DNA from 4 places in the Cobetia sp. MM1IDA2H-1 genome. Region 4 is predicted to be linked to each of the others. Evidence: predicted binding sites of a transcription regulator. Region 4 holds the regulator's gene; each other region holds the start of a gene.
What was found. The regulator sigma-54, encoded in region 4, starts transcription at its own class of promoters, with help from an activator protein. The targets are predictions, from matches to a motif close to TGGCACNNNNNTTGCTNT.
Positions count from the first base shown of each region.

Region 1: glnL (nitrogen regulation protein NR(II)) is a predicted target of sigma-54. The motif match lies at 4,029-4,046, and genes of this name have one in related genera.
Region 2: BOH68_RS06820 (aminomethyltransferase family protein) is a predicted target of sigma-54. The motif match lies at 3,745-3,762, and genes of this name have one in related genera.
Region 3: BOH68_RS09585 (putative urea ABC transporter substrate-binding protein) is a predicted target of sigma-54. The motif match lies at 3,129-3,146, and genes of this name have one in related genera.

Region 1 covers NZ_CM133225.1:4,058,959-4,066,681, forward strand. The annotation lists gene BOH68_RS17080 (deoxyguanosinetriphosphate triphosphohydrolase) at 1-1,284, opposite strand, end outside; gene ntrC (nitrogen regulation protein NR(I)) at 1,509-2,918, opposite strand; gene glnL (nitrogen regulation protein NR(II)) at 2,915-3,994, opposite strand; gene BOH68_RS17095 (DUF4124 domain-containing protein) at 4,308-4,949, opposite strand; gene glnA (glutamate--ammonia ligase) at 5,367-6,773, opposite strand; gene BOH68_RS17105 (hypothetical protein) at 6,766-7,059, opposite strand; gene typA (translational GTPase TypA) at 7,433-7,723, shown strand, end outside.
Region 2 covers NZ_CM133225.1:1,589,791-1,597,513, reverse strand. The annotation lists gene BOH68_RS06840 (FMN-binding glutamate synthase family protein) at 1-237, opposite strand, end outside; gene BOH68_RS06835 (GltB/FmdC/FwdC-like GXGXG domain-containing protein) at 252-938, opposite strand; gene BOH68_RS06830 (class II glutamine amidotransferase) at 938-1,855, opposite strand; gene glnT (type III glutamate--ammonia ligase) at 1,973-3,307, opposite strand; gene BOH68_RS06820 (aminomethyltransferase family protein) at 3,994-5,139, shown strand; gene BOH68_RS06815 (helix-turn-helix domain-containing protein) at 5,469-6,179, shown strand; gene BOH68_RS06810 (LysR family transcriptional regulator) at 6,255-7,241, opposite strand; gene BOH68_RS06805 (aspartate aminotransferase family protein) at 7,392-7,723, shown strand, end outside.
Region 3 covers NZ_CM133225.1:2,238,959-2,246,681, forward strand. The annotation lists gene BOH68_RS09565 (DUF6998 domain-containing protein) at 1-661, opposite strand, end outside; gene BOH68_RS09570 (hypothetical protein) at 714-1,256, opposite strand; gene BOH68_RS09575 (IS481 family transposase) at 1,415-2,404, shown strand; gene BOH68_RS09580 (hypothetical protein) at 2,576-2,971, opposite strand; guanidine-I (ykkC/yxkD leader) riboswitch at 3,193-3,298, shown strand; gene BOH68_RS09585 (putative urea ABC transporter substrate-binding protein) at 3,352-4,509, shown strand; gene BOH68_RS09590 (ABC transporter permease) at 4,619-5,443, shown strand; gene BOH68_RS09595 (ABC transporter ATP-binding protein) at 5,440-6,336, shown strand; gene BOH68_RS09600 (urea amidolyase associated protein UAAP1) at 6,320-7,078, shown strand; gene BOH68_RS09605 (urea amidolyase associated protein UAAP2) at 7,170-7,723, shown strand, end outside.
Region 4 covers NZ_CM133225.1:801,474-809,196, reverse strand. The annotation lists gene BOH68_RS03445 (KpsF/GutQ family sugar-phosphate isomerase) at 1-869, shown strand, start outside; gene BOH68_RS03440 (KdsC family phosphatase) at 996-1,565, shown strand; gene lptC (LPS export ABC transporter periplasmic protein LptC) at 1,565-2,248, shown strand; gene lptA (lipopolysaccharide transport periplasmic protein LptA) at 2,347-2,925, shown strand; gene lptB (LPS export ABC transporter ATP-binding protein) at 2,928-3,668, shown strand; gene BOH68_RS03420 (RNA polymerase factor sigma-54) at 4,023-5,471, shown strand; gene hpf (ribosome hibernation-promoting factor, HPF/YfiA family) at 6,071-6,379, shown strand; gene BOH68_RS03410 (PTS sugar transporter subunit IIA) at 6,389-6,859, shown strand; gene rapZ (RNase adapter RapZ) at 6,956-7,723, shown strand, end outside.

The sequences.
Region 1 (7,723 bases), 920 kb from region 4:
ATCGGTCATGCCGCCGATGAAATCGAGCATGCGCCGGTAACTGCGGTAGAGATCCCAGTCACGCGTCGGGGTGTTCTCGCCGATCAGCGCCAGCACGCGCTGATGCTTGAAGCTGGAGCGCCCCGTGGTGTGCAGCTCATGGGCAGCCCCGATGAAGGCTTCGAGCAGGATGCCCAGCGTGGTGTAGGCGCCGATTTCCAGCTTGGCCTTGCGCTCGTTGCGAAAGATCTTCTGGCGCGCCAGATTCTTGGCTTCCCGCACGCCCCAGCCGAGATCGGGATGACACAGATCCAGCAGGTCCTCACTGAGGGTGCCCGCCAACAATTCCACCTCATGCTGCACGAAGGCCTGGGCCACATCATTGACCGCCCGCTCCATCGCCGCGCCCCTGAGGGCCGCCACCTTGCGCCGCTGTGACGTGCCACGCGCGACCATGTCGTCATACTCCCGCGGCGCGCCACCACTGATGCCGGTCAGAATCTCGTAGACCTCCTCGAACTGCAGTATGCCCATCTCGAGACCATCCTCGAGATCGAGCAGCGCATAGCAGATGTCATCGGCAGCCTCGACCAGCCACGCCAACGGGTGGCGACACCAGCGGCCATCGTCACGCGCCAGCAGCCCGCAGCGCTCGGCCACCTGATCCAGCAGTTCACGCTCACTCTGGTAGCAACCGAACTTGCCGCCTGCCGTGGCGTGCTTCACCGTCCAGGGATACTTGAGCAGGGTGCCCAGCGTCGCCGCCGTCAGGCGCATGCCGCCATGAAACTGGTTGTACTCGATCTGGGTGACGATACGAAAGCCCTGGGCGTTGCCTTCATAGGTCAGCAGGTCTTCGCGCTCGGCCTCGCTCAGGCCTGACAGACGCCCGTGGTCACTGGCGGCCTCTGCGGCAAACCAGTCACGGATGGCATATTCTCCGGCATGCCCGAAGGGTGGGTTGCCGATGTCGTGTCCCAGACAGCCGGTCTGGACGATGACGCCGAGGTCGGCGGGCGTGACCCACTCGGGCAGATGGTCCTTCAACTTCTCGCCGACCATCATGCCCAGCGAACGCCCGACGCAGCCGACCTCCAGGGAGTGGGTCAGACGCGTGTGGATGTGGTCGTTGTCGGTCAGCGGGTGCACCTGGGTCTTGCGACCCAGCCGTCGGAAGGAGCCCGCGAACACGATCCGGTCGTGATCCTTGTGGAAGGGCGTACGGCCCATCTCACGCGATACGGTGCCCGGTGCGTCATGCAGGCGACTCGGCTCCAGCAGTCGTTCCCAGTTCATTGATGACATCAGGCAACTCCTTGGCAGGCGCCCGAGAAACGACGCCGGCGAGCAGACAACGGTGAATGACGGGCAGAAAAAAAGAGAACAGGGATTGTGGCACCCTGTTCTCTTTCTCTCCAGACCGCTGGGCGGTTCTCCTGTCCGCCCAGACGTTTTCTCTACCCGCTCAGGCGGTTCATCACCCGCTCAGTCTGAGAAGGGTGCTCGGGACTGTCTGGCGCCGGGGCGGCTCAATCCTCGGCCAGTGCCGGCAACAGCACCTTGAGCTTGCGCGTCAGCGTGTTGCGTCCCCAGCCCAGCAACTCGGCGGCTTCGCCCTTGCGACCGCCGGTATGCTTGAGCGCCGTCTCGATCAGGATGCGCTCGAAGTCGGGCACCGCCTCTTCCAGCAGATGGGTGTGGCCGGCGGCGAGCGCGCGGTCCGCCCACTCACGGAAGGCACCACGCCAGTCCCCGGACGCGGCCTCGGTGCCACTGACGTCACGCAGTTCCGGCGGCAGATCCTCGACCATCACCTCGCGGCCCGAGGCCATCACCGTCAGCCAGCGACAGGTGTTCTCCAGCTGGCGCACGTTGCCCGGCCAGTCGAAGCGCGTGAGGTGCTTCTCGGCCGCCTCGGTGAGCACCTTGGGGTCCGTGGCCAGCTCGCGTGCGGCTTCAGCGAGGAAGTGCTGCATCAGGCGCGGGATGTCCTCACGGCGCTCTGACAGCCGCGGCAGGTGGACGCGAATCACGTTGAGGCGGTGGAAGAGATCCTCGCGGAAACGACCATCCTCCACCAACGCCTCCAGGTGCTGGTGGGTCGCGGCGATGATACGCACATCCACCTTGACCGGCGTGATGCCCCCCACGCGGTAGAACTCGCCATCCGCCAGCACCCGCAACAGGCGTGTCTGGGTTTCCGCCGGCATGTCGCCGATCTCGTCCAGGAACAGGGTGCCACCATCGGCCTGCTCGAAGCGTCCGCGACGCAGAGCGGTGGCACCGGTGAAGGCGCCCTTCTCGTGGCCGAAGAGCTCTGACTCCATCAGGTCCTTGGGGATCGCCGCCATGTTCAACGCGATGAACGGCTTGGCCTTGCGGGGCGAATGCTGATGCAGCGCCTGGGCGACACGCTCCTTGCCGGTCCCGGATTCGCCGTTGATCAGTACGGTGATGTGCGACTGGGACAGGCGACCGATGGCCCGAAAGACCTCCTGCATCGCTGGCGCTTCCCCGATGATCTCCTTGGTCAATCCTTCCGGCACCACCGCGGGGGCCTTGGATTCCCGCGCGTGCGCCACGGCGCGCCGCACCAGCGCCAGCGCCTCATCCACATCGAAGGGCTTGGGCAGATACTCGAAGGCACCGCCCTGATAGGAGGCCACGGCACTGTCGAGGTCGGAATGGGCCGTCATCACGATCACCGGCAGGTCCGGATAACGCTCGCGGACTCGTGCCATCAGATCGAGGCCATCGATACCGGGCATGCGGATGTCGGTGATCAGCACATCCGGGCACTGTCGCATGATGCTGGCTTCTGCCTGATCCGGGCGCTCGAAGCTTTCCACCTCGAGGTCAGGCTGGGCCAGAGCGCGCTCCAGTACCCAGCGGATGGCGCGGTCATCATCGACGATACAGACGCGTGCAGTCTCGCTCATGAGGGATCTCCAGAAGTGCCGGCAAGCGGGATTAATAGTCGGAATTCGGTATGGCCGGGGCGCGAGTCACACTCGATCAACCCCTGATGCTGGTGCAGGATGCCCTGGGCGATGGAAAGCCCGAGCCCTGAGCCTTCGGCGCGCCCCGAGACCATCGGGTAGAACAGCGTCTCGCGCAGCGCCTCGGGAATGCCCGGGCCGTTGTCGCTGATCGCCAGCTCGCAGACCAGACGATGGCGCTCATGACCCAGCGTGAACTGCCGCCGGGCCCGCGTGCGCAGGGTGATCTCCCACGGCGCCTCATTGCCATCGGCTGATTCGGGCTGCGGCTGCTCGTTGAGGGCCTGGGTCGCGTTGCGCGCGATGTTGAGCACCGCCTGGATCAACTGGCCTTCATCGCCGATGACTTCAGGAAGGCTCGGGTCATAGTCGGCCGTCAGCTTGATGTGATGCCCTTCCGCCGCCAGCAGGGAGCGCACCCGCTCGGTCACCGAGTGGATATTGACCGGCGACTGCAGCGGTGGCCGATTCGGCCCCAGCATGCGATCGACCAGATCACGCAGGCGATCCACCTCCTCGATGATGATGCGCGTGAACTCCACCATCTGCGGCTCCGGCAGATCGCGCTCCAGCAACTGGGCCGCGCCCCGGATACCGCCAAGCGGGTTCTTCACTTCATGCGCCAGCCCGCGTGTCAGCACCTTGACGGCTTCCTGCCGAGCGATCAGCGCCTCCTCGCGGGAGATCTGCATCAGACGATCACGCGGCTCGATTTCCACCAGCAGCTCATTGGCGCTGACCGGGGTCGCGGTGAAGTCCACCGTCAGCGGCTCGTTGGCCGCATTGACGATCTCGGCCTCACGCTGGGTATAGGGATGCTGTTCTTCCAGCGCCTTGCGCAGCACCTTGATGGGCTCTTCATCCAGCCCGGTCAGATGTTCAGGGGAGCTGCCCTTGACGCGCACCAGGCTGACCGCCAATAGCGTCTCGGCCGCCGGGTTCAGCCATACCACGCGCAGCTGTGCATCCAGCACCACCACGGCAGTATTCAGGTGTTCGAGCAGTCGTTGATGCATGCCTTTATCCGCCATTCGCAGTACGTCTCCCTATTCTGCAATAACCGCGCCAGTCTGGTGCAAATGCCGCGTGCATGGCACCCGCGCCGATGCACCTCTTTCGGGCGTCGATTTGAAGCACCATTATGGTGCGCCAAAGGTTCGCACTGCCAACCCGATGCAGCAGACCTGCTCATCAGCGGGCGTGCTGCTGCATCGCGGGCGATACCGTTGCCAGACCTGGCGACAAAAAAGGCCACCCGAAGGTGGCCTGATGACCTGGCGCGCGAGTCACGTGTCGTTCGCAAGCCAGGAGGGCTGTCACCCCCGTCTCTCAGCCACCCCCGGCATTGGCCGGGTTGTTGGGATTGCGCGGGAGATTGACGCTGGCGCGTTGCACGTAGACCACTCGGGGCTCGGTGGTCTGGCGCACTCGTCCGGAGGCATCCAGCAGCTCCGCTTGGATGACGTGCTTGCCACGCTCGAGCCCCGGCACCATGAAGACACTGCTGTTCATGGCCGATTGCGACGGCGCGCCATCCACGGTCACGCGTACCTTGTGCTCGGGACGCAGCTGCGGCTCGATGGCCAGGCGCACCGCCAGGTTGCCGGCCTGCCCCGTAGGCAGCGTCTCTTCATTGCTCGGGCTCTGGATGAAGAAGCGGGTATAGCCACGGAAGCTGACATCCACGGCAGGCGCGGAGGGTCGGCTACGGGAAGCGGTCTCGGACGGGGAAGATGACACGCCACGCGAAGCAGGCGCGCGCGAGGGAGCAGACTCGGTGGAAGGCACCACACTCAGCGGCGTCAGCTTGACCTTGCTGCCGCCCGCCGGCTGATCACTGAACACCACGTTGCCGTTGGCATCCACGTGCCGGTAGACCTGAGCCGCCTCGAGCTCCGCCGAGACGCTGCCCAGGGCCAGCACCGCTGAGAGGCAGAGGCCGAGCGTCGTCATGCCGGACAGGCGAGCCATCCGCCGCATTCCCTTGACCGGCAAGGACCTGCTGTCACCCACTGAACCGATGCCACGCGAAGAAGAAGTGAAGGGCCACATCCGGGAATTCCTGAAGAAGTCATGGGAAGCCAGAAGCGCGCATCCGCTCCTGCCAGTCGTGTCACTCACTCGGACGCTACCAGCGTGCCAGAAGTGACATATCCTGCTGCCAAGTTACAAAGCTTCCCGCGTTGATACCAGCCCTGCTTGTTGCGACGCGACTTTCCGCGACGGGTCGCGGGTCCTGGACAGCCGGGAGTCAGCTCTTGGAGCACATGTCTCAGAAACGAGAACAGGGCCATACCTGTCGGTATGACCCTGTGTGTCTCGCCTCACGCATGCCCCGCGCTCAGACTGCTCCGGGCGGGGCCGTGAGCGACATGCGCGGTCGGTAGATCAGACGCTGTAGTACATGTCGAATTCGAGCGGGTGAGTCGCCATGCGCAGGCGCTGGATGTCTTCGCCCTTCAGCTCGAGGTAGGCATCGATCATGTCGTCGGTGAAGACGCCACCCTGGGTCAGGAACTCACGATCGCCGTCCAGCGCGGTCAGTGCCTGCTCGAGGCTCTCGGCCACGGTCGGAATGGACTTGGCTTCTTCGGCCGGCAGGTCGTAGAGGTTCTTGTCCATGGCATCGCCCGGGTGGATCTTGTTCTTGATGCCGTCGATACCGGCCATCAGCATCGCGGAGAACGCCAGGTACGGGTTGGCCGTCGGATCCGGGAAGCGAGCCTCGACACGCTTGCCTTTCGGGCTGGCGGTGTACGGGATACGGATGGAAGCGGAACGGTTGCGGGCAGAGTAGGCCAGCATGACCGGGGCTTCGAAGCCCGGCACCAGACGCTTGTAGGAGTTGGTGGACGCATTGGTGAAGGCGTTCAGCGCACGAGCGTGCTTGATGATGCCGCCAATGTAGTAGAGGGCCATTTCGGACAGACCCGCGTACTCGTCACCGGCGAACTGGTTGTCGCCATCCTTCCAGAAGGACTGGTGAACGTGCATGCCGGAACCGTTGTCACCGACCAGCGGCTTGGGCATGAAGGTCGCGGACTTGCCGTAAGCGTGCGCCACGTTGTGGATCACGTACTTGAGTTCCTGAACCTCATCGGCCTTCTTGACCAGGGTGTTGAACTTGACACCGATCTCGTTCTGGCCGGCGTTCGCCACTTCGTGGTGGTGAACTTCGACTTCCTGACCGATGGCTTCCAGGGTGTTGCACATGGCAGCACGGATATCGTGGAAGCTGTCGATCGGCGGGACCGGGAAGTAGCCGCCCTTCAGACGCGGACGGTGACCCAGGTTGCCGCCTTCCGGCGTGGAATCGGTCGCCCATGCACCTTCTTCGGAAGAGATCTTGAACATCGCGCCGTTCATCTCGTTCTTCCAGTGCACTTCATCGAAGATGAAGAATTCCGGCTCCGGACCGAAGAAGGCAGTATCGCCCAGACCGGTGGACTTCAGATATTCCTCGGCACGCTTGGCGACGGAACGCGGGTCGCGCTCATAGCCCTGCATGGTGGCCGGCTCGATGACGTCACAGCGCAGCACCAGAGTGGTGTCTTCGGTGAACGGGTCAAGGAAGGCAGTGCCGTCGTCCGGCATCAGGATCATGTCGGACTCGTTGATGCCCTTCCAACCTTCGATAGAAGAACCATCGAACATCTGACCATTCTCGAAGAATTCTTCGTCAACCGTGCGCGCCGGGATGGAGACGTGCTGCTCCTTGCCCTTGGTGTCGGTGAAGCGCAGATCAACCCACTTGACTTCGTGTTCTTCAATCAGGGCAAGTGTCTTCTCAGCCATGGTAATTCTCCGATGGAGCCGGCGGCTCGGTTGCAGTTGGTGTCAGCGTTGTCTGTTCAGGTCTTTCGTTGTCTGTCTTTTTTCTCATGGTCAGCCAATGGATGCCAGCCATGAAGAGGATGACCTGATAATGCATCGAGCGTGCCAGAATGAAGCACACCAGAACATCAACAACAATAACTAACTGAAAACAATGAAGAAATACATGCACCCAAAGATGACATGCTGGATTTTGCAGCGAGAAACATGACCCCACAAGGTGCAGAAAAGAGGATTGCGCAGGCACGAATTATCATATTGGTGCATCAAAAAATGCCTTGGCACCAATATGGTGCACAGCGAGCCATCAGGCCGATCTGACCGGTCACATCAGCCTCACGCTGGCCGCGTCAATTCGAGAGAACTCGCTGTCGATGACGGTCTTTTTCGCTCGTGATCGTCATGGCAGCCCCTGGCCACAAGTTTTTTTTCATCTGTCACAAGCGCGCGGAAAAGACTTGAGAGACAATCATTTGGGCACTTCAGGCCAATCCATGGCTCTCACTGACCCGCCTCGTGAATGCACGATGCTGGCAGGAGGCATGCCATGCCCCCTATAATGCGCCCCAAATCACAAGCGCCCGGTACGCGAGCGCCCATTTTCCGCACAGGTTCCCGTCGTGATCGAGAAACTTCGCAACATAGCCATCATCGCCCACGTTGACCACGGTAAAACTACCCTGGTCGACAAGCTCCTGAGTCAGTCTGGCACCCTGGACCGCAAGGCCGAGGGTCAGGAACGCATCATGGATTCCAACGACCAGGAAAAAGAGCGCGGCATCACCATTCTCGCGAAGAACACCGCGATCCAGTGGAACGATTACCACATCAACATCGTGGATACCCCTGGGCACGCTGACTTCGGTGGCGAAGTCGAGCGCGTGATGTCCATGGTCGATTCCGTGCTGCTG
Region 2 (7,723 bases), 790 kb from region 4:
GAGCACGACTTCGGTCTCGCACTTCTCGCGATAGCCTTCCAGCGGATAGCGCGACATGCTGGCGCCGAGGAACAGCAGGTCATCGAAATGCGGCACCTTGCGCTTGGCGCCCCAGCCACGGATATCGTAGATTCCCGTCTCCGCCGCGCGCTGGATCTCATGGATGACATCGCGGCCGAAGGTGGCGGATTCCCGCAGTGCCGGGTTGTAAGGCTGTGTTTGAGTTTCGTCAGTCATGTTGGGCATCCTGATCAGTAGGCTGAGGCGTTGTCGACCTTGAAGTGATAGAGCTGACGCGCAGATCCATAACGCGTGAAGCTGGCCGGGTCTTCATCGATTCCGGCACTCGCCAGCAACTCCGCCAGTTCTTCCAGGTGCTCGGCACGCATGTCCTTGGCGATGCAGTCCGCGCCCAGCGATGCGACCGTGCCCTTCACGTAGAGTCGCGCTTCATAGAGCGAATCGCCGAGGCCTTCACCGGCGTCGCCGCAGACCACCATGCGTCCCGCCTGGCCCATGAAGGCACTCATGGCCCCGATGTTGCCCTTGACGACGATATCGACGCCCTTCATCGAGATGCCGCAGCGCGCCGAGGCGTTGCCTTCGATGATCAGCAGGCCGCCGTGGGCGGTCGCGCCCGCGGACTGGGAAGCATCGCCCTTGACCCGCACGCAGCCGGACATCATGTTTTCCGCCACCCCCACCCCGGTATTGCCGTGGATGGTGATGCTGGCCTTCTGATTCATGCCCGCGCAGTAGTAGCCCGCGTGGCCATCGATATCGACACTGATGTCATCATTGATACCGCAGGCGATGTTGTGGGCGCCGTCGGAGTTGACCACTCGCCACTCGCGCGCGTCCTTCAGGGTATCGGCATCGTGCAGGGCCTGGTTCAATTCGCGCAGCCCATCAACGGCCAGATCGTGAGTCTTCATCATTACGCGGCCTCCGAACGGGCGGTGTCTTTTTCCCACAGATACAGGCGGCCGGGTTCCGGCTCCCACACGCGGGCATCCTTGATGCCCGGCAGACTGGCCAGGGCGCGGTATTCCGAGGCCATGGCCACGTAGTCATCGGTCTCGGCGATCACGGCAGGCTTGCAGGCGATCGGATCACGTACCACGGCGAAGCCATCACGCGTGCCAATGGTGAAGGTGAAGAAGCCATCAAGGTCCTTCAGGGCGCCGGTGATTGCGGCTTCCAGACTGTCGCCCTGCTCCAGACGCCAGGTCAGGTAGCCGGCGGCGACTTCGGAATCGTTGTCGGTCTCGAAGCTGATGCCTTCACGCTTGAGCTTGGTGCGCAGCCAGTTGTGGTTGGACAGCGAGCCGTTGTGGACCAGGCACAGGTCACGCCCGGTGGAGAACGGGTGGCTGCCCTGCAGGGTCACGGCGCTTTCGGTCGCCATGCGGGTATGGCCGATGATGTGGCTGCCCTGCATGCCCTTGAGGCCATAGAGGCTGGCGATATGGGCCGGCAGGCCCACCGCCTTGAGGATCTCGATGCTCTGCCCCACGCTCAGCACGCGAATCTGCGGGGCGCTGTCGGCAAGCCAGCCGCGCACGGCACTTTCTTCTCCGGCGATCTTGAATACCGCGACACTGGCATTGCTGAACCAGTCCGCCACCGTGCCGACCTGCTCGCCCAGGCCCTTGGCGATCGCCTCCCAATCCTCATCGGCACCATCGCTTTGCAGCGTCAGTTTGATGCCAGCGTCAAATTCGTCGCCATAGATGGCGAAGCCGGCGCTGTCCGGGCCGCGATCGGTCATCGCGATCAACATCGGCTCGAACAGCTCCCCCAGGCGCGATTCCAGCGCCGGGTTCTTGAGATAAAGCCCTACGATTCCACACATGGTGATGTCCTCTCACGGGCAGGAGGCGTCTCCTGCCTGATGTCTTGAACGTGGTGGTGACAGTGGCGACCCTCGTCTGGCATGACCCGCGAGATCCGCGAGCGCCGCCGGATGAGATCAGAAGAATTCGGCGTAGCGCTGGACTTCCCAGGCACTGACCTGTGCGTTGTAATCCAGCCATTCCTCGCGCTTGAGGCGCATGAACTCGGCGCAGATTCCCTCGCCCAGGCTCTCGCGCAGAATGCTGTCCGCCTCGAGCGCATCGATGGCCAGGGCCAGATTCTGCGGCAGCGTCTCGATGCCCTTCTCGGCGCACTCGCTCGGGGTCAGCGAGTAGAGATTGATGTTGTGGGGCGTGCCCGGGTCCAGCTTGCGCGCCACGCCATCCAGCCCCGCCGCGATGATGGCGGCGTGCACGAGATAGGGGTTGCAGCCGGCGTCCGGCAGGCGGAACTCGAGGCGACCGTAAGGCACACGCACCATGGCCGAGCGGTTGTTGTCCCCGTAGGCGATGAAGACCGGCGCCCAGGTCGCGCCGCTGGTGCTGCCACCCCCGACCAGACGCTTGTAGGAATTGACGGTCGGCGCGGCAAAGGCACACAGCGCCGGGGCATGCGCCAGCAGACCACCGAGGAAGTGGTACGCCAGCGACGACAGGCCCATGCCCTGGGCGTCGGAATTATCGCCGAACAGGTTGCGTCCGGTGTCATCACATACGGACAGGTGGAAGTGCATGCCATTGCCCGGGCGGTCCGCCAGCGGCTTGGGCATGAAGGAGCACACCATGCCCAGGTCATTGGCGATCTCGCCGGCGGCCATGCGCACGAAGGTGAAGCGGTCTGCCGAGGTCAGCGCATCGCTGTAGGTGTAGTTGATCTCGAACTGGCCGTTGGCGTCCTCGTGATCGATCTGGTAGACGTCGAAGTCCACCGCCTGCAGCGATTCGACCAGACGTTCGAGGAATTCACGCGAACGCGACAGGCCCTTGTAGTCGTAGCAGGGCTTGGCGAGGGTATCGCTCTCGTCCACCGGCAACAGCTCACCCGCTTCCCCCCGGCGGAACAGCGAGAATTCCGGCTCCAGCCCGCTATTGAGCGTCCAGCCCTTCTCCTTCAGGCGCTCCAGCTGCTTGAGCAGCACCACGCGGCTGTCGTTGGCGAACGGTTGCCCATTGACGTAGCCATCACAGGCCATGCGCGCATAACCCGGCTGCCACGGCACCAGCGACAACGAGCTCAGATCACCCCGCGCCATGAAGTCCGGCCCCTCCGGCGACATGCCGAGACCACTGACGGCGAAGCCGGCAAAGCCGGCGCCCTTCTCGACCACATCCATCAGGCAATTGGCCGGCACGGACTTGGTCTTGGCGGCGCCGTGAATATCCACGAACTGCGCCAGCAGATAGCGAATGTCGTGATCCTTGATGAACTGTTGCGCGTTTTCGGGTGACATCTGGGTTTCCTCTGAGAGCGGACCGGGTTCCATCTCCCTCGACACTGTCTGCCACCCCGGGAAACCTGACCCCTTGTGGTGACTCGCCACGTCAAGATAGCGGATGAAACGAGTTTTTGTGATTCCTGCTGGTCAACTTTATTTCCCCCAAAGAAAAGCATGCAGCATGCCATTTCGCCAGCTGCTGCCCAGAACTTTTCATCAACTTCCTGTTTTGCATGGAAATTTATTTTCCAAGCTCGTTTTACCCCACAGGAAATGCCAAGTGATCCTGAGTGAATTCCTGCTCGTTTCTCGAAATAGGCATCATTTCGGTGCCCAAAGCCCTCTCTTCGCACCAGCATGACGCAAAACGCTAATATTCACGCCCGAATTCGTGCTGCCAATCGGCGCCTGACTCGCTCAAGGGCTGCCGTGGCCATGGCCTTTGACGGAATTGGCAAGCCCCTTGCTTAACCATGAGGAATGTTTCTTTCCTTTCAAGAATCGACACTCATGCGATCAGGCAAGGCAAGCAGCAGGCACAAGCCCTTGTGAAGCGCCTGAAGAGGCGCCTGAAGAGGCAACAGAACAACAACACCTCCTGCGGCGAATGCGCGTCTTGCGCGCCATCTCCGCCAGCACCAGCAGGACTACGGCACCACCCACTTACGCTAGGCAGCACGACTCACAGGAGAAAGGGACGCATGGCGAATTCATGGCGCATCTCGGCATTGGCCGAACAACACCGCAAGCTGGGCGCGGAGCTGGAAGACTGGAATGGCATGGGCACTGCCTGGAATTACGCCGTCTCGGACACGGCCGATGACCACGAGACCATCCGCACCCGCGCCGGTCTGATGGATGTCTCGGGACTCAAGAAGATCCACTGCAATGGCCCGCACGCCCAGGCCGTGCTGGATTACGTCACCACGCGGGACATGTCCAAGCTGTATCCGGGCAAATCGGTGTATGCCAGCGTCTTGAATGAGGCCGGCAAGTTCGTCGACGACTGCATCGTCTATTGCCTGGCGCCGAACTCCTACCTCGTGGTGCACGGCACGGGCACCGCGAATGAAATGCTGGCCAAGAGTGCCCTGGGGCGCGCCGTCAGCCTGACCTTCGATGACGACATGCATGACATGTCACTGCAGGGGCCGGTCGCGGTGGATTTTCTGGAGCGTCATGTGCCGGGCATCCGTGAGCTGCGTTACTTCCACCATCTGCAGACCCAGCTGTTCGGCTACCACGTGATGATCTCGCGCACCGGCTACACCGGCGAGCGTGGCTACGAGATCTTCTGCAAGGCCAAGGACGCTCCCTCTCTGTGGGAACAGATTCTCGAAGATGGCGCCGACATGGGCATCAAGCCGTGCAGCTTCGGCACCCTTGACTGGCTGCGGGTCGAGAGCCACCTGCTGTTCTACCCGGCGGACAATTCCGAAACCTACCCGTATCCCGACCAGCCGGTGGGCGACACCCTGTGGGAGCTGGGCCTGGACTTCACCGTCTCCCCGGGCAAGAGCGAATTCCGTGGCGCCAGCGAACACTTCGCGCTGCAGGGCAAGGAGCGCGTCAAGGTCTATGGCGTGCTGTTGGACTCGAAAGACGTCGCCCAGATCGGTGACAAGATCTACGCCGACGGCAAGTGTGTCGGTGTCATCACCCAAGGCATGTACTCGCGCCTGAGCGATCGCTCCATGGCGCTGGCACGTCTCGAACCCGGCTATGCCGAGCATGGCACTCCGCTGACCCTCAAGACCGGCACTGACGGAGAGACCAGCCTCTCGGCCATCAGCCATTCCCTGCCCTTCGATGATCCGGAAAAGGCCAAGCGACTGGCGCGCGGCTGAGCACACCCACCATGTCGGGCACTGCAAGACCTGCAGTGACAACCGGGTGAAGTGGCAGGACGCATTGCGAACGCAAGACGCAAGAGGCCTCCTCGACGTGACGTCGAGGAGGCCTCTTGCCTCACACCCAGGCCAGGTGATTGAGAAGGACTCTCGAAAGGTACTCCCGCCCCCTTGGCAGACATCAAGGATGAGGGTTGACGGCAAAGTTGGTAATGTCACGCCATACCCCGCTCGCGAGCCGATGCGCCGCATGCCTCACAAGGGCATGCCGCGTCCTCGCCGGCCACCCCCTTCCCATTGCCACCCTCTCCGCTACAGGAGTCATCATGCCGCGAAAATCCCCCGCTCCCTCCGAGAAGTCGGAACAGGACAGCTCCGACACTCTGCCCCGTGAACTAGCGACCGACCCCGCTGCGCAGTCAGAGAGGAAAGACACCATCACGGCGGCAGCCGACGAGACACGCCTGGGACTCGAGCAGCACATCGCGCGCGCGCTCAAGCAGCAGCGAGTCTCGCAGGGCTACAAGATTTCTGACGTCTCGCGTATCGCCGGTGTCAGTCAGGGCATGATCAGCAAGGTGGAGAACGCCCAGGTGTCCACCAGTCTCGATACCCTAAACAAGCTGTGCAATGCCTTGAGTCTGCCGATCTCGAAGCTGTTCAGCGATTACGATGTCAATGGGCGTGGTGCCCAGCACATCAAGGCCGGGCAAGGCATGCAGGTGGTACGCACCGGCACGGAAGTCGGCCATGCCTATCAACTGTTGAGCTACAAGCAGGGCCCCAAGAAGCGCTACGAACCCTTCCTGATCACCATGGATGATGCCAGCGAAGTCTTCCCCAACTTCTGCCATGCCGGACATGAATTCATCTACCTGCTGTCAGGACATCTCACCTATCGCCACGGTGACAAGTTCTATGAGATGGGCCCCGGCGACAGCCTGGCCTTCGATGCCGGCGTTCCGCATGGCCCCGAGAAGTTGAACGAGGTCCCGATTCAGCTGCTGTCGATCATTCACTACGACGACAACGAATAGGTCATCCGCTTCACCGCGCCTGATGACCCCGACAGTCTCCCCGCCCCTGGATGGCCCACTTCCCCTGGTGCTGGTTCATGACCGGCCCTCCTGGGTAGATGGCGCTTTCCGTGTCGGTGTCGCCTGGCGCAGGGCGTCCAGCTCGGTCAGATAACGCTCCAGCACCAGGTTGGGCGCGCGGCTCTTGCGCGTGATGGCGCTGTAATAGGTGACATAGGAGTTGGCCACCGGGCTGAGCGCCTGCATCTGGCCATCGCGCACCCAGCGCTCGGCATAGTGGGTGGGCAGATAGCCGAGATAACGCCCGGAGAGCACCAGAAAGGCGATGCCCTCGCGGTCGGTCGCCGAGGCGGATGCCCTGAGTGGCTCATGCAGCGCCTTGATCGTGGGTGTCTGCGCGTAGGCAGGCAGCACGGCATCATGCTGGCGTATTTCCTCCTGCCCCACCGGGCGTCCGCGCGCGCGAGTGTCGCCTTCCCGGGGCTCGCGAAACAGCACATGGCCCCGCGCGCAGTAAAGGCAGGAGGTTTCCTCGTAGAGCGAGCGATACTCGAGTCCCGGCAGCGTCTTGAGCGTCGGGATCACGCCGGTATGCAATCGCCCATCCAGTACGGCACGCTCGATCTCATTGGGCGGGATCATGCGGATGTTGATCTTCACTTCCGGGCCGTGCTTCTTGAGCGCGCTCAGGGCGTGAGTGATGTGCATCTCCGGCATGGTGACCAGGTTGTCGGTGATGCCGATGTTCAGCTCGCCCTTGAGCCAGGCGTGCAGTCCGTTGATGCGCGTGCGAAAGCCTTCCGCCGCTGCCAGCATCTGCATCGCGGCTTCATGGACGTCTCTTCCCTCATTGGTGAGCGCGAAACCACTGCGACCCCGCTGGCAGAGCTTGAGGCCAAGCCGCGTCTCCAGGTCACTCATCGCCATGCTGATGGCGGAGCGACTGATGTTGAGCTCGATCTCGGCCGCCGAGAAACCGCCGCACTCCACCACCTTGCGAAAGATGCGCAGCAAGCGCAGATCGGCATCGCCAAGCTGTCCTCTCATGCCGTCCTTGCGCATGGTCTGCCCTCCTGAGTTCCACGACATGGAAAGTTAAGTAAATGCTTTCCTGAAGATAAAGACAACGGCATTTATCTTATCAAAAGGGCTTTCTAATCTAGCCAGACAGGAGCCGAGATCCAACAACAACAGCACTCTTCGGGAGACATCATGACCGCCTTCGACACATCCCCTTCCGCCCAGGCAGGATTGAGCAAGGAACAACTTGACGCCTACTGGATGCCCTACACGGCCAATCGGCAGTTCAAGCAGGACCCACGCATCATCACCAAGGCGCAGGGTGCCTACTTCACGGATTCCCGGGGACGCCAGATCTTCGATGGCCTGTCGGGTCTCTGGACCTGCGGTGCCGGCCATTGCCGCCCGGAGATCGCCGAAGCGGTCAGCGCACAGCTGCGCGAGCTGGATTACGCGCCATCCTTCCAGTACGGCCACCCCAAGGCCTTCGAGCTGGCACATCGCATCACGGGACTGATGCCCGA
Region 3 (7,723 bases), 1.4 Mb from region 4:
TGATAACCAGACTACCCAGCTGACGGGTGTTGTGCGGATTGCCGTTGCCATTGACCAGCGGCAGATTCAGTTGTCTTGCCAATTCACGCAGCACTGGCTGAACAGGGCTCACTGCCTGCATCCCCTGACCATCATCGCGCTCGACTTCGATGCTACCGTTCTCAAGTTCGCGAACAAGACAAGATGCGAACATGACTTCACGCACGGCTTTCAGCTCGCTGCGTGGCTTCGTAGTCTTGGCCAGTCGAGACAACGAGATGCTCTGTTTGCCTGCGCGTTCCTGTGACATCAACGACCTTGTCTCTTCCACTGTGGCATCCAGCAACTTCTCGATCTGCATCTCTTCCGTATTGATACGCAGGATGATGATGCGCTCCACTTCCTCCAGCGAGCGGGGATTGAAAGCAACATGGCCTCCACCGCCCATCATCGCAGTGGTCTTGACCGAGATTCGCTCACCGTCACCGCTTACCACGTCATAGCCACGCTGGTTCACCTCGGTCGCCATCTGACCATTGGTGATCAATGCAGCGTAAAGTTCACCAATGCGTCCGCAAAGATGACGTAGCTCGGTCGGCGGCACGCCCCAATTCAGTTCTCGTTCAAACCAGGCCATCGCTTCACCCAAGGATTGGATGATCTGCATCTGTGAAAGTGCCATGAGGCCATTCCTATAAACACAACACCAAAATTTAAAGATGCCTTAATGAACATCATGACTTATCATCATTGATTGTAGACCAAGATAGGACATGCTCAGCTTGCATAGTCACTCTTATAACATGCGCGGATTTTAAATCAGCATTATCAGGCTCATCTATAGAACTTTTCACCTCATTAACTGTAGAGCCTACCCTCTCATCAGATGCATTATCTGTAGAGTATGCCTCCTCATCATAGGCGTTATTTCTCATAATAGCATTGCTAGAAATCTCCAAGTAGTACTCTTCACCTAATCGTGACAATATCAACACATCCTTTATATAACATATATCACTTCCACCAACACCCTTTAGACCAACCTCCTTCAAGATCAAACAACCATCTTTATCAAAGACCACCTTGGTAGCTTTTATATCACCAAATTTGTATAATTTCATTACGGCTTTAGGTATTATCTCTATCGAAGAGGTACCTATGAAAAACATAACAAGTATCATAAACCCAATAACAGCATTCTTTTTTAATTTATTTTCATTTATCGTGTTATTAGACAAACTAGAGTTTGCTATTGGAGCTGCTACAAGCACGTTCATAAAAAGTAAAAACAATGAAAGAATAGCAATCAAAAATAATATTTTAGTGTCAGAATAGCCCTCTAACTGTAGGGTGCCGGATGATCGGATTTCACAACGAAGCTATCCTTTGTTAGCCTCGCGTGAGCTCATCAAGCAATTTATTCAGGAAAGGCTTCATGGACATCAAGCTGCATAAGCAAGCGACGACGACACCGAAAATTCGTGCCGACATCCAAGCAGCTCCTGCCGGTATGACCAACAAAGATCTTGCTCGTCAGTTTGGGGTCAGCGTCTCAACTATCCAGCGCTGGCGTCATCGTGATGATGTCCTGGATCGTTCCCACACACGTCATAACCTACTGGCGACTCTGACCTCAGAGCAGGAAGAGATAGTCATCGCCGCTCGTGAGTTACTACGGCTGGGACTCGATGATCTACTTGTCGTTGCTCGTGAATTCCTGAACCCCAAACTGTCACGTTCCGCGCTTCAGCGCATGCTCAAACGGCGTGAAGTGCCAACTCTCGCCAAGCTGGCACGTCGAGACGCGGAAGGCAACGAGAAGCCTAAGCATCGGCCTTTTAAGGATTATGAGCCCGGGTATGTGCACATAGATATCAAGCATCTGCCCCAAATGCCTGACGAAGATCACAAGCGTTATCTCTACGTCGCGATTGATCGTGCCACTCGGTGGGTGTATCTGGAGGTCAGATCAAGTCAATCTGCAAAGGATGCCCGGGCGTTCATGAAGCGTGTGGAAGAGGAGGCTCCCTTCACGATTCGAACCGTGCTCACGGACAATGGTAAATCCTTTACCGATCGCTTCACCGTGGGCGGCGAGCGTAAGCCCAGTGGGCATCATCTTTTCGATCAGGAATGTCAGAACCATGGCATTGAGCATCGACTGATCAAGCCAGGCAGACCCCAAACGAACGGAATGGTGGAGCGCTTCAATGGGCGTATCAGCGATGTGCTGGCGACTCGGCGCTATGACTCAAGTGAGGATTTAGAACAGACTCTCGAGCGGTATTGCTGGTTATACAACCACCATATTCCTCAGAAGGCACTACACCACAGGGCACCTGTTGCAGCAATGAAGGAGTGGCAGGCCGAACGACCGGAGCTGTTTACCCAGACTGTAATCAATCAGGCGGAACCCGACATCTAACAAGGAAACGGACAAGATAAAGAAAAAAGGGATAAGTGCCAGGATAGAACTTAACAACAAAGCAAAAAACAAAGAGAAGCACTCTTTAAATCCAGCCCATAAGGTAACATCACTGTTGCTTAGAGCATACGAACAATACATAATAAAAACTAACGGAGAAACAATATATAATCATGTTTTATAAAACCAGCCTCCTAAAAAAGATGTAACAAAGATTAGCACCGGCAAAGCAAACCAGAAGATTAACAACCAGACTGTTGTGACTGCTTCTTTATTTTTCCAGCGTCGGCTGAAATTAGTCTCTTCGCCTACTTCATGCCAGTAATAGTCCCAAAATATACCTGGCATTATTCCCATTAAGACAACGAATAATAATAAAAATATCGACGTAGCCGATACTGCAGCTAAAAGAGATATAGAGGAAGTCATATCAAAATCTGGCATATATCCAATATAAATATAATAAAGCACAAATACAGCAGCGCCAAACATTAAGAAAAAAGACCAAAAAACGCTGGCAACATTACTATATATATACTCTTTAACTTTATCTTTATCTAAAAACATTAGCCTCACTCCTTGAAGCAGTTTTACTCACTGAAGAAGCAAATTTAGTGCGTTTTTCTTGAGAAATCACCATTGTGGTGCAACTAAAGCTTTTCGTTGGCTCTTTATAGGCTGAGCTAATCATGCAAGCAATTGAATTATAATAATAATTCAAATTCGGCACGCTTCCTGCTAGACATTCAGCGAGGCACCGATAGGCATACAACAATCGAAAATCTAGACCAATAGAGCGCTAGGGTTCCGGTGATCGGCATTGCCGTCACGACTGGTCCGAGAGCACTCGACCTCCAGCTGGGGGTTACACGGCGGGACAAAAGCCCGGGAGACGCAACGCCTGAAAAGGTCGGCGCCTCTCACTTTTTCCGCCGGAGATAACGACAATGACCCAGCCCGCTCGCCTTTCCCCGTCTACGACTTCCCTCTCGGATGCCAGCGCTCAGGCGCCATCCGCTGCTGTCGCATCTGATTCCCCTGCGGTATCCGCCGACTCCAGCAAGACCTCCCGACATGCCGTGCTGGCCGGCGCCCTGCTGCTTGGCGCATCGCTGAGCCCGCAGGCCATGGCGCAGGATTCCTTCAGCGTGTGCTGGTCGGTGTATGCCGGCTGGATGCCGTGGGAATACGCGGATACCCAGGGCATCGTCGACAAGTGGGCCAAGAAGTACGACATCGACATCGATGTCGTGCAGGTCAACGATTACGTCGAATCCATCAATCAGTACACCTCCGGCAATGTCGATGGCTGCGCCATGACCAACATGGATGCCCTCACCCTCCCCGCCGCCAGCAGCGTGGATTCCACCGCGCTGATTCTGGGTGACTACTCCGATGGCAATGACGGCGTGATGGTACGCGACGGCGATTCCATCGAGTCCCTGAAGGACCGTGAGGTCAATCTGGTGCAGTTCAGTGTCTCCCACTACCTGCTGGCACGTGCGCTGGACAGCGTCGACATGAGCGAGCGCGACCTCACCACCACCAATACCGGCGATGCCGACATCGTAGCGCTGGCCAGCAACACCGACACCCAGGCGGTGGTGACCTGGAACCCGCAGCTGGCCACGCTCAAGGACATGCCCGGCTACACCGAAGTCTTCAACTCCAGTGACATCCCCGGCGAGATTCTCGACCTGATGGTCGTCAATACCCAGACACTGAAGGACAACCCGGACTTCGGCCACGCGCTGGTCGGCGCTTGGTATGAAGTGATGGAGAAGATGAAGGCTGGCGACGAAGCCGCGCTCTCCCAGATGGCCGATGCCGCCGGCACCGACCTCGCCGGCTATCAGGCCCAGCTGGCCGCGACCCACATGTACTACACCCCCGCCGAGGCCGTGGCCGCCTTCAATGCGCCGAGCCTCAAGGACACCATGCAGCACATCGCCGACTTCAGCTTCGCTCAGGGGCTGCTGGGCGAAGGCGCGCCGGATGCCGGCTTCATCGGCATCGAGACGCCTGCCGGCATCGTCGGCAATGAGGGCAACGTGATGCTGCGCTTCGACCCGAGCTACACCGCCGCACTGGCCGACAGCCTGTAACGCCACGCGGTGGATGCCGCACACCAGCCGCAGGAAAGCTGTCTCTGTGGCTGGTGAACCGACCGCCTCCCTCGACCGCACCTCTCGTTCGCACCCGTGGAGCCCGCGCATGAAACGCCTGATCAATCTGACACCCTCCCGTGGTGGCCGCTGGCTGCTCGGTGGCCTGCCCTTCGCGCTGCTGGCCATCCTCTACATCGTGCAGTCCAACCAGCGACTGCTCGACAACCCCAACGACCGCCTGCTGCCGTCCTTCGCGTCCATGGGCGAGTCCTTCGCCAAGCTGGCCACCGAGGTCAACGTGCGCACCGGCGATCTGCCGCTGTGGACCGACACCTTCGCCAGCCTCGAACGCCTGCTGGCCGGCGTGCTGATCAGTGCGCTGATCGGTCTGAGCGTCGGCCTGCTCACCGGCGGCCTGCCGCTGCTGCGCGCCAAGCTGTCACCGCTGATCACCGTGCTGTCCCTGATTCCGCCGATGGCGATCCTGCCGATCCTGTTCATCGCCTTCGGGACGGGTGAGCTGGCCAAGATCGCGCTGATCGTCATCGGCATCACGCCCTTCCTGATTCGCGACCTGCAGAATCAGGCCCTGCGCCTGCCCGATGAGCAGCTGATCAAGGCCCAGACCCTGGGTGCCAGCTCCTGGCAGGTGCTGACCCGCGTGCTGCTGCCGCAGCTGACCCCGCGCCTTCTGAGCGCCACGCGTCTGGCACTCGGCAGCGCCTGGCTGTTCCTGATCGCCGCGGAAGCCATCGCCGCCCAGGACGGCCTCGGCTATCGCATCTTCCTGGTGCGCCGCTATCTGGCGATGGACGTCATCCTGCCCTACGTGGCCTGGATCACGCTGCTGGCCTTCCTGCTCGACCGTCTGCTGGTGCTCGTCTCTACCCGCGCCTTCCCCTGGTACCACGCTGAGGAGAGCCAATCATGAGCCTGATACACGCCAAGGGTCTCGAGAAGCACTACGGCCAGCAGGTCGTGCTGGAACGCATGAACCTGACCGTCGAGGCCGGGGAATTCATCACCCTGGTCGGCGCCTCCGGTTGCGGCAAGACCACCTTCCTCAAGCTGCTGCTGGGCACCGAGGGCGTCTCGCGCGGTGAGCTGCTGCTGGACGGCAAGCCCATCCCCGGCGAACCGGGGCCGGACCGCGGCATCGTCTTCCAGAAGTATTCCGTCTTCCCGCATCTCACGGTGCTGGGCAACGTGATCATGGCCGAGGAGCTGGCGCGCGCCCCGCTGACCGGCAAGCTGTTCGGGGCCAAACGTCGCGAGGCACGGGTCGCCGCCGAGAAACGCCTGGCGGAAGTCGGCCTGTCCCACGCGCTGGACAAGTACCCGCATGAGCTGTCCGGCGGCATGCAGCAGCGCCTCGCCATCGCCCAGGCGCTGATGATGAAGCCGCGCATCCTCTTGCTGGATGAGCCCTTCGGCGCACTGGACCCGGGCATCCGCAAGGACATGCACCAGCTCATCCTGCGTCTGTGGGAAGAACAGCAGCTGACCATCTTCATGATCACCCACGACCTCAAGGAAGCGTTCGAGCTGGGCTCACGCGTCTGGGTGTTCGACAAGGTGCGTGTCGACCCGCAGGCCCCGCAGGCTTATGGCTCGACCATCACCTATGACCTGCCCACCGAGCGCAGCAAGGCCAAGGCGTCGTCTCAGCAGCCGGGCTCTGTCCAAACGAGCTCTGTTCAAAAGAGCTCTGTCCAAGCGGGCGCTGACCAACCGACGCCCGAGCACGAAACGCTGACGACGCCAGCCCACTCCGTTTCCCAAGCCACTCTCACCGGAGGCCAAATCAATGAACATACCGCTTGATGCCGCGACCACCGCCCGCGCCAGCTTCACCGCGAAGTATCAGACCCATCTGCCCGGCGGCCATCACTGGTCGATGCGCATGCCGCGTGGCAGCGCGCTCAAGCTGACCGCCCGCGAGGCCAACGCCAATGTCGGCCTGGTGATGTACAACCCGCTGGATACGCTTGAGCGCCTCAATCTGCCGGATACCCTCAAGGGTCAACACACCTTCCGTCTCACCGAAGGGCACTGCCTGTATTCCGACATGGGCCGCATCTTCGCCTCCATCATCCAGGATGATCTGGGCTGGCATGACAGCGCCAGCGGCAACCTGATGGAGCAGCACTTCGCCGCCAAGGGCTGGCACAAGAAGGCTTACCAGCAAGCCTTCAATGACTTCACGCCCACCGGCCACGACAGCCTGCTGATCGAGATGGCCAAGTACGGCCTGAGCGAGCGCGACCTGTGCGCCAACCTCAATCTGTTCTCCCGCGTGCGCGCCGATGAAGACGCCAACCTGCACTACGTCACCGACCACTGCGCCGCCGGCGACAGCGTCACCCTGCGCTTCGAGATGGACACCCTCGTCCTGCTGCACACCTGTCCGCATCCGATGGACCCCGCCGAGGAATATCCGCTGCGCGGCGTGGACATGACCTTCGGCACCGTGACACCGATGGACGAGCACGACGCCTGCTATCTGTCGCGCCCCGAGAATGCCCGCGCCTACGCCAACAATCAGCTCTATCACCTGGCGGGCTGAGGCGCCCCCCGACAGCAGATGGACGCCACGCCGACGGGCCTAGTGGCAACTGGAAACGACGCCCTCGATGACAAGGACAAAGGACAATCCCATGTGCACCTCGACGCTTGAACACCCCCATGCCCACACCCCGGCCACGACGGACGACGCCCCGCTGAGCTACGCAGACCCGGCCGAGCAGCCGCGCGAGCTTGAGCGCACCATCGAGGCCGGCGATCACTTCATCGGCCTGGTGCGCGCCGGTCAGCACCTGCGCATCACTGACCTGCACGGCAATCAGGCCGCCGACACCCTGTTCTTCTCGGCTGACGACACCGCCGAGCGCTACAGCGCGATGGACACCGTGCGCGAGCAGGGCAAGGTCTACCTGACCACCGGCAGCGTGCTCTATTCCACCCGTGGCCGCCCGCTGCTGACCATCACCGGTGATACCTGTGGCCGTCATGACACCCTGGGTGGTGCCTGTTCCAGCGAATCCAACACCGTGCGTTACGACCTGGAAAAGCGTCACATGCACTCCTGTCGTGACAACTGGATGCTGGCCATCGCCCGCTACCCGAAGTACGACCTGACCAAGCGCGACATCGGCCACAACATCAACTTCTTCATGAACGTGCCGGTCACCGCCGATGGCGGCCTGAGCTT
Region 4 (7,723 bases):
CCTGCCAGCTGATGATGGCGACCAAGGGCCGGGTGATCGTCACCGGCATGGGGAAATCCGGCCATATCGCCAGCAAGATCGCGGCGACTCTGGCCAGCACCGGCACGCCGGCGTTCTTCGTGCATCCCGGCGAAGCCAGCCATGGGGATCTCGGCATGATCACCTCGTCGGACACGGTGCTGGCACTGTCCAATTCCGGTGAAACCGCCGAAGTCACCGCACTGCTGCCACTGCTCAAGCGCATGGGGACGCCGCTGGTCTCGATGACCGGCAAGCCCGGCTCGACGCTCGCGCGTGATGCAGACGCACACCTGGACACCAGCGTCGCCCAGGAGGCCTGTCCGCTGAACCTGGCACCGACGGCCTCCACGACCGCCGCACTAGTGATGGGGGATGCGCTGGCCGTGGCACTGCTGGAAGCCCGCGGCTTCACCGCCGAGGAGTTCGCACTCTCTCATCCCGGTGGCAGTCTGGGGCGGCGACTGCTGCTGCGCGTCCAGGACGTCATGCATCAAGGCGATGCCCTGCCACGCGTGGCGCTGGGCAGCCCGCTGCGCGATGCGCTGCTCGAGATCACCCGCCAGGGCATGGGTTTCACCTGCGTGATCGACGAGGACGAGCATCTGGTCGGCGTCTATACCGATGGGGATCTGCGCCGCACCCTGGACCAGCACGGCGATCTGCGTGCGCTCAAGGTCGATGACGTCATGACGCGCGGTGGCAAGACCATCCGCTCAAGCATGCTGGCCGCCGAGGCGGTGCGCATCATGGAAGAAAACCGCATCAGCGTTCTGGTAGTCTGTGACGAGGATGAGCACCCGATCGGCGCCATCCACATGCACGGCCTGCTGGCCAGCGGCGTGATCTGAACTCCCCCGCGGGATTGCTGTCTCTGCACGACAGTCCCGTGAGTCTGGCGAGGGCAGCACGCAACCGTTGGCGGTCGTCGCCTACAGGAATGCGTCACGCATGCACGGAATGCGAGGAGAAAGACCATGAATGACATCACTTCCCTGGCGGAGGACTATCCCCAGGACATCATCGACCGCTCACGTCGCGTGCGCCTGCTGGCGCTGGATGTGGACGGCGTGCTGACGGACAACCGGCTGCACTACGATGCCAATGGCGTGGAAACCAAGAGCTTCCACGTCCAGGATGGCCACGGCCTCAAGCTGATCCTGCGCAGCGGTATCCGGGTCGCCTTGATCACGGGTCGCAGCTCGCCGATGGTGGAACGTCGCGCCAAGGAGCTGGGTATCCAGGACGTCATTCAGGGCCGCGAGGACAAGCTGGTCGCGCTGACCAACCTGTGTCGCGAGCACGATATCGCGCTGGATGACGTGGCCTACTGCGGAGATGACCTGCCGGATCGCGAAGCCATCCGTCGCGTCGGTCTGGGGGTCAGCGTTCCCAACGCCATGCCCTATGTGATGAGTGAAGCCAACTGGGTGACCACTCGTCAGGGCGGTGATGGTGCCGTGCGCGAGATCTGTGATCTGCTGCTCAAGGCACAGGGCCACTGGGCCTCGGTGCTGGATACCTATCTGCAGGAGTCGCGCGCCTGATGCCACGTCTTCCCCGTCCCTCTCCGCGCCTGTGGCTGATGCTGCTGCTCCTGCTGGTCGGCGGCGTCATGGCCCTGATCGAGCAGCGCAACAGTCTGGAATCGACAGTGGATGTCGACGCCAGCAGTGATGAGCCGGATTACTATCTCGACGGGGCTGACATGACGCGCTTCGATGCGCGGGGAGTGTCGATCCAGTCGATGACCTCCCCGCACATCGAACACACGCCAGGCGATGACGTGACACGTGCGCAGGCACCGAAGATCCGGACCAACGACAGCGAAGACCGTCGCTGGTACGCCACGGGTGACAGTGGCGTGTTGAGCGCCGGCGGCGACACCTTCACCCTCGAGGGCAATGCCAGACTACGCCAGCCTTCGGATGCCTGGACACTGGACACCGACGTGCTGCATTACAGTCGTGAGCAGAACCGTGCCTGGAGTGACGTGCCGGTGGTGATCACCCAGAATGGTCAACGCGTCGAGAGTGACCGCTTCAGCGCTGACCTCTCTCAGGATTCCGCCCAGCTGGAAGGCCGCGTCCGCAGTACCCTGCAACCCGGCAAGGGCAAGAGCGATGCCGCCCGGGAAGCCGAGACTCTCGACACCGGCAATGACACCACCCGTGACGATGATGGCCGCGTCTCCAGCACCTTCGATGCCGCGCCGGCCAAGGATCAGTGAGCGCACCCCTGCATGCGCCGAATCCTCTCTCTCCGATTTCCGCTTCACGATGGCCTGAGTGATCGTGAAGCCTTACCAGTTCTGCCAAGGAGCACTCCATGACTTCAACGACTCTCACGCCCTTGACGGTCTGGCGCCAGACACTCAGACCCGGTGTCATGGCCCTTGGCCTGGCACTTGGCATGACGACGCTTTCCCCGACCGCACTGGCGCTGGACAGCGATGCCAACCAGCCGATCAACATTGCCGCCGACTCACTGTCACTGGATGACAAGGCCGGCACGGCCACCTATACCGGTCGCGTGGAAATGCGCCAGGGCAGCATGAAGCTGGATGCCGCGCGCGTTGACATCAGTCGCGCCGACAGCGGCGAGATCTCCCTAGTCAAGGCCACCGGCCAGCGCGCCTACATGGAGCAGAAACCCGATACCGACGAGCGACTGGTCAAGGGCTGGGCGAATACCATTCGCTACCACGCGCTGGAGCGCCGGGTGGAACTGGTCGGCGATGCCCGTCTGGAGAAAGGCGACGACACCTTCGAAGGCGGCTACGTGGAATACTTCCTGGACAAGCGCCAGGTCAATGCCAGCAATGGCACCGATGCCTCATCCTCCGAGGGGTCACGCGTCCACATGACCCTGACGCCACGTGGCGCCAATGCCAGCAAGGACCAATGAGCATGACTGCTGCCAGCCCACGTACCCTCAGCGCTCGTCATCTGGCCAAGGCCTACAAGGGTCGCAAGGTCGTCAAGGACATCTCGCTGGAAATCCGCCAGGGTGACATCGTAGGCCTGCTGGGCCCCAACGGGGCCGGCAAGACGACCTCGTTCTACATGATCGTCGGCCTCGTGCGCTCGGATGCCGGTAGCGTGACCATCGATGACCACGACCTGTCCGGCGCCGCCATGCATCAGCGGGCTCGCGCCGGCATCGGCTATCTGCCCCAGGAAGCCTCGATCTTCCGCAAGCTCTCGGTATCCGACAACATCATGGCGATCCTCGAGACGCGCAAGGACCTGGATCGCAACGGACGCAAGGCACGCCTGGAGGAGCTGCTCAACGAGTTCAGCATCACGCATATTCGTGACAGTGCCGGCATGAGCCTTTCCGGCGGGGAGCGCCGCCGCGTGGAGATCGCTCGCGCACTGGCCACCGAGCCGGACTTCGTGCTGCTCGATGAGCCGTTTGCCGGCGTGGACCCCATCTCGGTGGGCGAGATCAAGAGCATCGTGCGCCAGCTGCGTGACCGCGGCATCGGGGTGCTGATCACCGATCACAACGTGCGCGAGACACTCGACATCTGCGATACCGCCTACATCGTGGGCGATGGCCAGATCATCGCGCATGGCGACGCCGACACCATCCTCGCCAACCAGCAGGTGCGTGATGTCTACCTGGGTCATGAGTTCAAGCTCTAGCCCGAGAGTGCCGTCAGCCTGGTGAGAGCCGTCAGCCTGGTGAGAGCCGTCAGCCTGACGAGAGCCGTCCGACCTCTTCTGCTCTCACCAGCACCCACCAGCACCCGCCACTTCCTGCTTCATTGTCGGGGCCTCGTTCCCCGCCCCCTCACGCAAGCGCCTCGACATGCGCTTGCGTGATCTCCCCGTGAACCCTCCTGCTCTGCCACACCTCACTCGAATGCATGACGTCCATACCACCTTGGTGGCAACATGGCATGCAAGTTGCTTGAATATTCTCGACTGCCCCTTGTCAGTGCCCCGACCCACGGTATAGCGTAGATGCACGTTCCTTTGCCGTGAATGACAGACCCCATGAAACCCACCTTGCAGCTTCGACTCGGCACTTCCCTGACCATGACCCCGCAACTTCAGCAAGCGATCCAGCTGCTGCAGTTGTCGACGCTGGACCTGCGTCAGGAGATACAGCAGGCGCTCGAGTCAAACCCCATGCTGGAGCTTGACGAGGAATACGAGTCGCTGGATGTCGCGGAGACACAGGACAAGAGCGAGATCTCCACCTCCGAGACCAACAGCGAGATTCCTGAAGAATACCCTCTCGACAGTGACTGGTCGGACCTCTACCAGGACCACGCAGGCAGCCTGACCAGTTCCGGCAGCGGAAGCTCGAGCGAGGACGGGCCGGACTTCGATCGCAACACCAGTGTCGAAAGCCTGCAGGACCATCTGCGCTGGCAGCTGGCGATGACGGACCTCGATGCGCGTGAACGCCAGATGGCGGAGAGTCTGATCGATGCGGTGGATGGGGCCGGCTACCTGAGCATGAGCCTGGACGAACTGGTCGATGGCCTGCGAGGTCAGGGACTGCCCGGCCTCAAGGCGTCGGAACTCGAGCAGGTCCTGCTGCGCCTTCAGCAGTTCGATCCCACCGGTGTGTTCGCTCGAGACCTGCGCGAATGCCTGCTGCTTCAGCTGGCCCTGCTGCCGGACGATCTGCCGCTGCTGGCCCAGGCCCGCCGTCTGGTGCGGCAATTCCTCGAGGCACTGGGCAATGACGATCGCAAGCTGCTCAAGCGTCGCCTGAGCCTGGATGATGATGAGCTGGATCACGTCATTCGTCTGGTACGGGCGCTCGACCCGCGCCCGGCGTCCGCCTGGGGCGAGCCTGCCAGTGATTACGTCATCCCGGACCTGCTGGTCCGTCATACGCGTCACGGCTGGCAGGTCGAGCTCAACCCGGAAGCGCTGCCCAAGCTGCGTATCCAGCCGGAATATGCCGCCCTCATCAAGCGGGCCGACAAGTCCGCGGACAACACCTTCCTCAAGGACAATCTTCAGGAAGCCCGCTGGCTGATGAAGAGCCTGTCCTCACGCAATGACACCCTGCTCAAGGTGGGCCGCGAGATCATGGCGCGCCAGATCGACTTCCTCGAGCAGGGGGAAGAAGGCATGAAGCCGCTGATCCTCGCCAACATCGCGGAAGTGGTCGAGATGCACGAATCCACCATCTCGCGGGTGACCACCCAGAAATATATCCACACCCCGAGAGGCGTGTTCGAACTCAAGTTCTTCTTCTCGAGTCAGGTGGGTGGCAGCGGCAACGGTGACGCGCACTCCAGCACCGCGATCCGTGCGCGCATTCGCAAGCTGATCTCGGAAGAACCGGCGCGCAAGCCATTGTCCGACTCACGCCTGGTGGATCTGCTGGCCAGTGATGGCATCGAGGTAGCGCGCCGGACGGTCGCCAAGTATCGCGAGGCCATGGGCATCCCCTCCTCCAGCGAGCGCAAGCGCTTGGCGTGAGTCTCGACAACGGATACCCGCAAGCCAGCGGGCTCCACACGTCGGAGCGCTGAAGCTCGCCCCCTTGCACCTGCCATCCTGACATCATCTGCCAATCGGTCGTCTGAATACCGGTTGGCAATGCCTGTCCTTGCGACTGCGTGAGTGACTTCACGCCCCCAATTGCCTATTTTTCCAGCCACTTTTCTCCAGAGTGCTTTCTTTTTCCCTCACATCCCACGGACAGATAGCCAGGGGTCGCCACCGACTCCTGCCACACGAACGTCGACGTAAATGCTGACATTGGCCACAAACGGCCGGTTTCTCGAGCCCCATTCCGTCCGTGATGCGAGGCGATGCTCATGAAGAACCTGCTGATATCCCTCGCTGGGTTGAAGACAAGCCTTGCCCCACGATGCAGCGCAGCGTTGATCTTTGTTCAAAGCTTGGGCATTGTCGGGGTAGACGCTCGGTACACCGGCACCGCCGCTCTCGCCAGCAGATGATCGCCACGAGACCATGGCCGGAGTCAGAAAGTGGCCGCGCGTTCAATCAGGGTTTGCTCGCAGTCAAAAAGGGTTACAATTCAAAGGCAACCCGCTGGATAAAGGAGCGTGTCCATGCAAGTGAATATCACCGGGCATCATGTGGAACTCACCGATCCTCTCCGCGATTATGTCAACGAGAAGCTCGCTCGCCTCGAACGGCATTACGACAACATCACCAATGTTCAGGTGACACTGTCGATCGAGAAGGAACGCCAACAGGCTGCCTGCACCCTGCACGCCGCTGGCGCCGACCTCCATGCCCTGGCAGAAGACCCCAACATGTACGCTGCCATCGACGCGCTCGCCGACAAGCTGGACCGCCAGCTGGTCAAACACAAGGAAAAGTCCCAGGCTCGCTCTCAGGGCACCGGGACCCGTTGACCTTCTGCCATGACACTTGATCAGATCCTTCCCCCCGAGCGCACGCTCTACGGCGTCCCCGGGGGGAGCAAGAAGCGGGTGCTGGAATTCTTCAGCACCTTCATTGCTCAGAACATTCCCAGCCTGGACAGCCAGGAAGTCTTCTCGCGCCTGATCGGGCGCGAGAGACTGGGTTCGACGGGCATCGGCCACGGCGTGGCCGTGCCACATGCACGCAGTCCACACTGCAAGACCCCCATCGCGGCGTTCATGAAGCTCGGTGACCCCATCGACTTTGACGCCATCGATGGCGAACCCATCGATCTGCTGTTCGTGCTGCTGGTCCCCGAGGAGGCAGATGACACCCATCTCACTCTGCTCGGCCAGGTGGCGGAACTGCTCAACTCGCCCACCAACCGGGCAGCATTGCGCCAGGCAGACAGTCAGCGAGCATTGTTCGAAGCCCTGACCTCGGCCATCGCCGAATTGCCGGCGCGCTGAACCTGCAAGCCCGGACTCGCTCCGGGCTTGTCGCTGACTGGCCTCAGGCACCCTCCGCTTTCACCTCATGCTGACCTCGCCCTGGGAGAGCACTCCATGAAGATCGTGATCATCAGTGGTCGCTCCGGTTCCGGCAAATCGATTGCCCTCCAGGCGCTGGAAGACATTGGCTACTATGCCATCGACAATCTGCCCGGCATGCTGCTGGCACCATTGGTCGAGCAGCTGGAAAAGGACAGCCCCACCCGCCGGCGCATCGCGGTCTCCATTGACGCGCGCAACCTCCCCGATGCCCTGAGTCGCTTCCCTGAACTGCTCGACAGCGTTCGTCAGAGCGGCATGGATGTGCAGGTCGTCTACCTGACCACGGACTCCCGTGTCCTGCTCGAACGCTATTCCGCGACCCGCCGCCGTCATCCGCTGACCCGCGACAATGACCGCACGCTGGCCGAGGCCATCGAGATCGAGCAGCAGACACTGGCCCCGATTCGTCAGAAGGCGGACCTGGTCATCGACTCGACCAACCTCAGCGTGCATGACCTGCGCTCGCGCATCACCGAACAGGTCGCGCAGCACAGCTCTCGTCATCTGACACTCACCTTCGAGTCCTTCGGCTTCAAGCATGGCGTGCCGACCGATGCCGACATGGTGTTCGATGCCCGCTGCCTGCCCAACCCCTACTGGGACATCAATCTGCGCAGCGATACCGGTCGTGATGACAGCGTGGCGGAATTCCTGCAGCGCTACCCGGACGTCAAGGCGATGCAGGATGACATCGCCGGCTGGCTGGAACGCTGGCTGCCCGCCTATCAGGCCAGCAATCGCAGTTACCTGACCGTTTCGGTGGGCTGTACCGGCGGCCAG